Regions from separate parts of the Pandoraea sp. genome, predicted to be linked through region 1. Evidence: predicted binding sites of a transcription regulator. Region 1 holds the regulator's gene; each other region holds the start of a gene.
The links. The regulator HrcA, encoded in region 1, represses chaperone genes, less so after heat shock. The targets are predictions, from matches to a motif close to TTAGCACTCNNNNNNNNNGAGTGCTAA.

Region 1 (2,270 bases):
TCGAAGAGCGTCTGGTCGTCGCGCTCGATGCGGGCGGCCAGCAGCGTGCGCTGCTCGGCTTCGAAATGCCCTTCGAGCATGGCGGGCACGACCTGCCGCATTTCGTCGAGCGGAATATCGGTGATGAAACCGACGCGTCCGTGGTTCACGCCGATGAGCGGCACCTTCGATGCCGCAAGCTGACGGCCGACGCCAAGCATCGTGCCGTCGCCGCCGACGACCACGGCCACATCGGCCTGCGTGGCGATCTCCCGAATATCGAGGGTGCCGTAAGGATCGGCCGCCGCGCCGATGTTGTGCGCGGTCTCTCGCTCGAAGACGACATGGTGCCCCCGCTGGGCGATGCATGCCGCGAGCGTGAGCAACGGTTCGGCAACGCCGTCGGCATGGTATTTCCCGACGAGCGCCACGGTCTTGAAAGGGCTCCCTGTTTTCATGCCGCCATTACACCATAAGTCGATGACACCAACCATCGGCACGCGCGGCCTCGCGGAATACGCCTCGGGGTTTGCCGCACGCCGCGTATGCACATTTCGCGTTACAATTTTTGCCATGCTAGATCAACGTGCGCAAACGCTCCTCAAAACCCTGATCGAACGGTACATCGCGGATGGCCAGCCGGTCGGGTCTCGCACGCTTTCCCGATACTCCGGACTCGACCTGTCGCCGGCGACCATCCGTAACGCGATGGCCGACCTCGAGGCGCTCGGCTTTGTGGCCAGCCCGCATACGTCGGCCGGTCGCGTGCCGACGCCGCGTGCCTATCGTTTGTTCGTCGATACCATGCTCACGGTGCGCCCGCTCGAGGAGGCGGTGCATCAATTGGCATCACAGGTGCAGACCGGGCTGCAGCCCGCGGGGCCGCAGCAACTGGTTGCCTCGGCGGCGCAGGTGCTCTCCAATCTTTCGCAGTTCGCGGGCGTGGTGCTGACGCCGCGCCGCAGCCAGACGTTCCGGCAGATCGAATTTCTGCGGCTGTCCGACAAGCGCGTGCTGCTCATCATCGTCACCCCCGACGGCGACGTGCAGAACCGCATCATCCTGACGGAAAAGGATCATTCGCCCGCGCAACTGGTGGAGGCGGCAAACTATCTGAACGCCAATTTCGGCGGCCACAGCTTCGACGACGTGCGCGCTTGCTTGCGCGGTGAACTCGATGCGCTGCGCTCCGATATGAGCGCTTTGATGCAGGCCGCCGTGCAGGCGGGCAGCGACGCCATGGCCGACACCACCCGTGAGAGCGTGCTGATCTCGGGCGAGCGCAATTTGCTGGGCGTGGAAGATCTGTCGTCGAACATGGCGCGCCTGCGCAAGCTCTTCGACGTGTTCGAGTCCAAGACCGGCCTGCTGCAATTGCTCGACGTGTCGAGCCGTGCTCAGGGCGTGCAGATCTTCATCGGCGGCGAGTCGAGCCTCGTGCCGATCGAGGAGATGACGGTCATCACGGCACCCTACGAAGTCGACGGCGAAGTCGTCGGCACGCTCGGCGTGATCGGCCCGACGCGTATGGCGTATGAGCGTGTGATCCCGATCGTCGACATCACCGCCAAGCTGCTCTCCAACGCGCTCAGCCAGCACTGACGCCAGCACTAACGTCGGCACCAACGCCAGCCCTTGGACGCACGTGCCAGGATTGGCCGGACGCAAACGGGCAAACGGGCAAACGGGCGTCTGCGCTGCCGCTTCGCGTTACATCCCCGTAGCATTCCTTTACACGCTGTCACACACGGCAGGCTTACGCTTGAGTTGTCACTTATGGCGAAGTCGCGAGCATGGCGTTCGTCGAAGGATTCGGACAGAGCAACAAGGTGGCGCGACCGACGCAACGCTCGGTGCGTGAGCCGGACGGACCCGGAGTGTTTATGAAATCCCTGATTTCCTGGTGGTCGATGGCGCGCAATCTCGGTATCGGGTTAGCGCTCGGGGCCGTTGGCGCAGCGGGGGTTCCCGCGCTGGCATACGCCCAGAGCGCCGACCCGCCGGGGCGGGTGGCACGTCTGAACGATTTCGACGGCACCGTCACGTATGCCCCCGCAGGCACCAGCGAATGGCACTACGCCGATCGCAACCGGCCGCTTACCACGGGCGATGCCGTCTGGGTCGACCGCAACAGCCGTGCCGAGATGCACGTCGGCGGTACGGCGGTTCGCATGGGGGCGTCCACCAGCGTCGTGCTCTCGGCGGTGACCGATCAGAATGTGCAACTGAACGTAACGCAGGGCACGGTCGGATTGCGTTTGCGGGCCTACGATCCGAATCGGCCTTACGAG
Region 2 (2,270 bases), on a different contig from region 1:
GAACTGCATCCCTTCGACGACGTCCAGTTCGTCTTGGAGCGACTTGCCGTCTTCGACGGTAATCACGCCTTCCTTGCCGACCTTGTCCATCGCCTTGGCGATGTAGTCACCGATCGAGGTGTCGCTGTTGGCCGAGATCGAGCCGACTTGTGCGATTTCCTTGTTGGTCGTGCAGGGCTTGCTGATCTTGCGCAGTTCTTCGATGGCGGCGGTCACGGCCTTGTCGATACCGCGCTTCAGGTCCATCGGGTTCATGCCCGAGGCAACGTACTTCATGCCTTCGCGCACGATCGACTGAGCCAGCACCGTGGCGGTGGTGGTACCGTCACCGGCGTTGTCGCTGGTCTTGGAAGCCACTTCCTTGACCATTTGCGCGCCCATGTTCTGGAGCTTGTCCTTGAGTTCGATTTCCTTGGCGACCGACACACCGTCCTTGGTCACGGTCGGGCCGCCGAAGCTGCGCTCGAGCACGACGTTTCGGCCCTTCGGGCCCAGGGTCACCTTGACTGCGTTGGCGAGAATGTTGACGCCCTCGACCATCTTGGAACGAGCGGCATCGCCGAAAACGACTTCTTTAGCTGCCATTGCATTAACTCCTTGAATACTTTACGTAGATGTCTGGGGGGAGACAGACTTAGGCGGCCACGACGGCCATGATGTCTTCTTCACGCATGACCAGCAGTTCCTGGCCATCGACCTTCACGCTTTGGCCGGCGTACTTGCCGAACAGAACGCGGTCGCCCACTTTCACGTCGAGTGCGATCGACTTACCTTGATCGTCTTTCTTGCCCGGGCCGACCGCCAGGATTTCGCCCTGATCCGGCTTTTCAGCGGCGGCGTCAGGGATCACGATGCCCGATGCGGTCTTCGTTTCGTTGTCCAGGCGCTTGACAATAACGCGGTCATGCAAGGGACGAAGGTTCATTACAAGCTCCTCTTTCTCTCTGTGAGATCGACAAAACCTAAATATGCAGTCATTTGCATATTCGGTGAATTCATGGCGTTAGCACTCTGCGCCAACGAGTGCTAATTATAGGGACGGGGTTTGACGATTTCAAGACTCGGGGTTTTCCCTTATCCATATGTCGAGATTCACTGAATTTTGAACTTTGTTCACTCAACTTTGAACTCGCCAGATCGGCAGTCGACACAAACCCTATGAAATCAATGACGTACGGAAGCAACCGCAGCTCTCACCCTTGATGGGCACCCCCGTTTGCTACGACCGAAGTGACGAACAGGTACGTGATTTGTGCAGCAAATCGCTATGCGCATGCGGCCCTGCCTCAAACAAAACCATGTGCCAGGCGGGCTTTTGCTCGCCCTCCCGAACGATGACAAGCCTTGCAGAAACAGTGAAACGCCCGTTCATGCGCATCGAATTGAACTGCCAAGCGTGCCCGCCCTACCGGTACGCGTACGAGATGTGCCCGCGTGAAAACGTGTGTGAGGCCGCGGACGCCCCCTCAAAAGCAAGAAAATTTCGAACAATCAAATTTTCTTGAAATGTATAGCACATCTCATACCTCCAAGGAGAAACAAAACCACGAATTCTCTTGATTTTGAGAAATTCTCGACCTAGGCTAACTAGAATTCCCGACGTGGAGAGGTGTCCCCATGACTCCGTTTGCACATCGACTCAGGTCAGCAAGAACCGCTTTAGGAATCTCGCAGGGAGAGCTCTCAGCACGTGTGGGATACCGCCAGAGTTATATTTCTGCGATCGAGTGTGGCGTGAAACTGCCAAAGGACGAGGAGTTGGTCGATCGAACGATCTCCGCGTTAAAGCTGACTGACGAAGAAGGGCGACTTCTGCGAAGGGCATTCCAGCAGTCACAGCGCTATCACTTCCCACCTACAGGAACACCGGCATTTGCGTACGACGTATGTGCGCGACTATCCGAAGTAATCCCCAAATTGACGCCGGCTGATATCAGGGCTCTGGACGAATTCATCAGCCTACTGCGGCGAGTACAGCCGATTTCCGATGTCGATGGAGTCAGTCCATCGGCAGCTACCGCAAACGGGAGATCGCGATGAACAAATAAAAACGCCGTCAAGCCCATAAAGGACCTGACGGCGCCGCGCACATCTTTCGATACGCGCCCTACACAAGCTCAGTATTGGTGGCGTTCGCGGCAAAGTCAAGCCCTCTGAACACTTCCCATCCGGGGAGTCGGTCTCGTATTGCTTGGAGAACGCCATGCCTGCCGCCAGAACGCTCGTCTCTGCCGCGCCACATCGACGCGTCGGTATCATCCCCTGCCCGT
Region 3 (2,270 bases), on a different contig from region 1:
GCGCGCCTTTCATTTTCTTCATCGCGGCGACCTCGATCTGGCGGATGCGCTCGGCGGACACGCCGAACTCGTCTGCGAGTTCGTGCAGCGTGGCGCCGCCGCTGCCGTCGTCGGCGACCGCCAGCCAGCGCGCTTCGATGATGCGACGGCTGCGCGGGTCGAGGCGAGCGAGTGCCGTTTGCAGGCCGTCGCTTTGCAGCGTGTCGCGCTCGCGCGCGGCGATCACGGCGGTCGGCTCCTGATGCGAGTCGGCCAGGTAAGCGATGGGCGCGAAGCTCGCGCTGTCGCCATCGTCGCTGTGGCCTTCGAGGGCGATATCGCCACCCGACATGCGCGTCTCCATCTCGATGACGTCCTCGCGCTTGACGTTCAGATCGCGGGCGACCTGATCGATCTCTTCCGGCGTGAACGCATGCAGGCCTTGCTTCTGACTGCGCAGATTGAAAAACAGCTTGCGCTGGGCCTTGGTCGTAGCGACCTTGACCGTGCGCCAGTTGCGCAGCACGTATTCGTGAATCTCAGCCTTGATCCAATGCATGGCATACGACACGAGTCGCACGCCCTGGGTCGGATCGAAGCGCTTGACCGCCTTCATCAGGCCAATGTTGCCTTCCTGGATCAGATCGGCGTGCGGCAGACCGTAGCCGAGGTAGTTGCGCGCGATCGACACCACCAGACGCAAGTGCGAGAGCACGAGCTGACGGGCGGCTTCAAGGTCTTCGTTGTCGCGCAGACGCTTGGCGAGCGATTGCTCTTCCTCGGCGGAAAGCAGGGGAATGCGATTGACAGCTTGGATATAGCTGTCGATATTGCCCAGACTGCCCGGCAGCATCAAGGCCGACGGGGCGAGAGCGAGGGCACGCGAAGTCGGCGCCGTGCCGGTGGCCGGCGTCGTCGGATGCAAAGTGGCGGCAGTACTCAAGTGGTGGACTCCTGGTTAGCCTCTGGGGAAATATTTTAGCACTCTCTCCAGAAGAGTGCTAAAGACGTTAGAACCCTTGCCGGACGGGAAGTTTCCGGTGTCTCGGGGTTTTCCAGCAACCGCCATGAAACGAGCGAAGTCATCGGCGCAAACGTCGCGTGGATGGTGTAAATTTCAACCCACGCCGCGCGCGTTTGGGGGCGATGAAGATGGGAGATCAACATGGCTGGGAAGCATATCGACGCGGTACGTGAACGCGAATCGGCGCGCTTTGACGCGATGGTCGAGGGCGACGTTGAGCAACTCGACGCACTCCTGGCCGACGGTCTTCATTACGTTCATTCGAACGGCAAACGCGAAACCAAACGCGAATTTCTCGACGCGCTCACCTCGGGGCGCCGCCGTTACCTGGACATCGATATCCGGGCTCAGGAACTGCGCCAGTTCGGCAACACCGTTGTCGTCACCGGCAAGCTGAAGGTGGAACTGGAAACGGCGACCGGCTCGCTCGAATCGCAAATGGCCTATACGGCGGTACACGTGCTCGAGGCCGACGAATGGCACCTCATCTCATGGCAGGCGACCCGCATGGCGTCCGCCGACTGAGCCCCAGCCGGGCCACGCCCGCCGACCGAGCATGCGACGATCTTCCTCGTCACTTGCAAGGCGTCTTCTCAAAGTTAGTGGATAAGACTGACTTTCGGGATGAAATGTTCCGAAAAATTACAATAATTTTCGATTTCAGCGTTTCTTGCTGACTTCCGGCCGAATGGCGTGATGAAGTGACCGAATAGCGTTCGAGTGCCGGCGCGCGAGGCCGGCTTCCCTCATGCGACGCGTCCGAGCGCCTGACGAACCACCTCGACTTGCCGGGCGATGGGGGATGGCACGGGGACGTCGCCGGCCAACACGGCTTCGATCCATCGTGCCGTTGCGGGGGCGTCGGCAGTCGGCAGCGTCGGAGGAACGCCCGTGGTGCCTTCCTCCGCGGCTTGCCACAGCCGGTATGCGCCGTCGGAAAAGCCATCGATGGCTGCCTGACGACGGGCATCCGCGACCGGTTCGCCCTCCGTGCCGCGCGCGAGCAGTACCCCCGGCGCCGGGCTGTTGGCCACGTCGCCGAACATCTCGCTGAGCGTTTCCCGATATTCCGGGTGTGTGTAATTCACGAGCCGCAATGCGGGGCCGGCAAACGGTTGCAGCAGCTTCACCACGGTGTGCCCGGAGTTGCGCACGCCCAGCGCCGCACGCATTTCCAGCAGCCGCTCCAGCGCCGGCGAAAGTACGGCAATCGGTAGATAAGCGACGCGACGTGTCCGCAGCGCGGCTTCCGCCTCGGCCGCCGTTT

Region 2: the regulator HrcA is predicted to act here: its motif matches at 1,004-1,030, upstream of groES (co-chaperone GroES).
Region 3: the regulator HrcA is predicted to act here: its motif matches at 958-984, upstream of rpoH (RNA polymerase sigma factor RpoH).

Annotation. Positions count from the first base shown of each region.
Region 1 covers NZ_JAYRUC010000010.1:53,543-55,812, forward strand. Annotated here, with positions in the region: gene ACE3UG_RS10000 (NAD kinase) at 1-437, opposite strand, end outside; gene hrcA (heat-inducible transcriptional repressor HrcA) at 436-1,581, shown strand; gene ACE3UG_RS10010 (DUF6600 domain-containing protein) at 1,863-2,270, shown strand, end outside.
Region 2 covers NZ_JAYRUC010000006.1:170,794-173,063, forward strand. Annotated here, with positions in the region: gene groL (chaperonin GroEL) at 1-585, opposite strand, end outside; gene groES (co-chaperone GroES) at 635-925, opposite strand; gene ACE3UG_RS06815 (multiprotein-bridging factor 1 family protein) at 1,618-2,040, shown strand; gene ACE3UG_RS06820 (TnsA endonuclease N-terminal domain-containing protein) at 2,204-2,270, shown strand, end outside.
Region 3 covers NZ_JAYRUC010000002.1:55,552-57,821, reverse strand. Annotated here, with positions in the region: gene rpoH (RNA polymerase sigma factor RpoH) at 1-922, opposite strand, end outside; gene ACE3UG_RS01790 (nuclear transport factor 2 family protein) at 1,145-1,528, shown strand; gene ybiB (DNA-binding protein YbiB) at 1,750-2,270, opposite strand, start outside.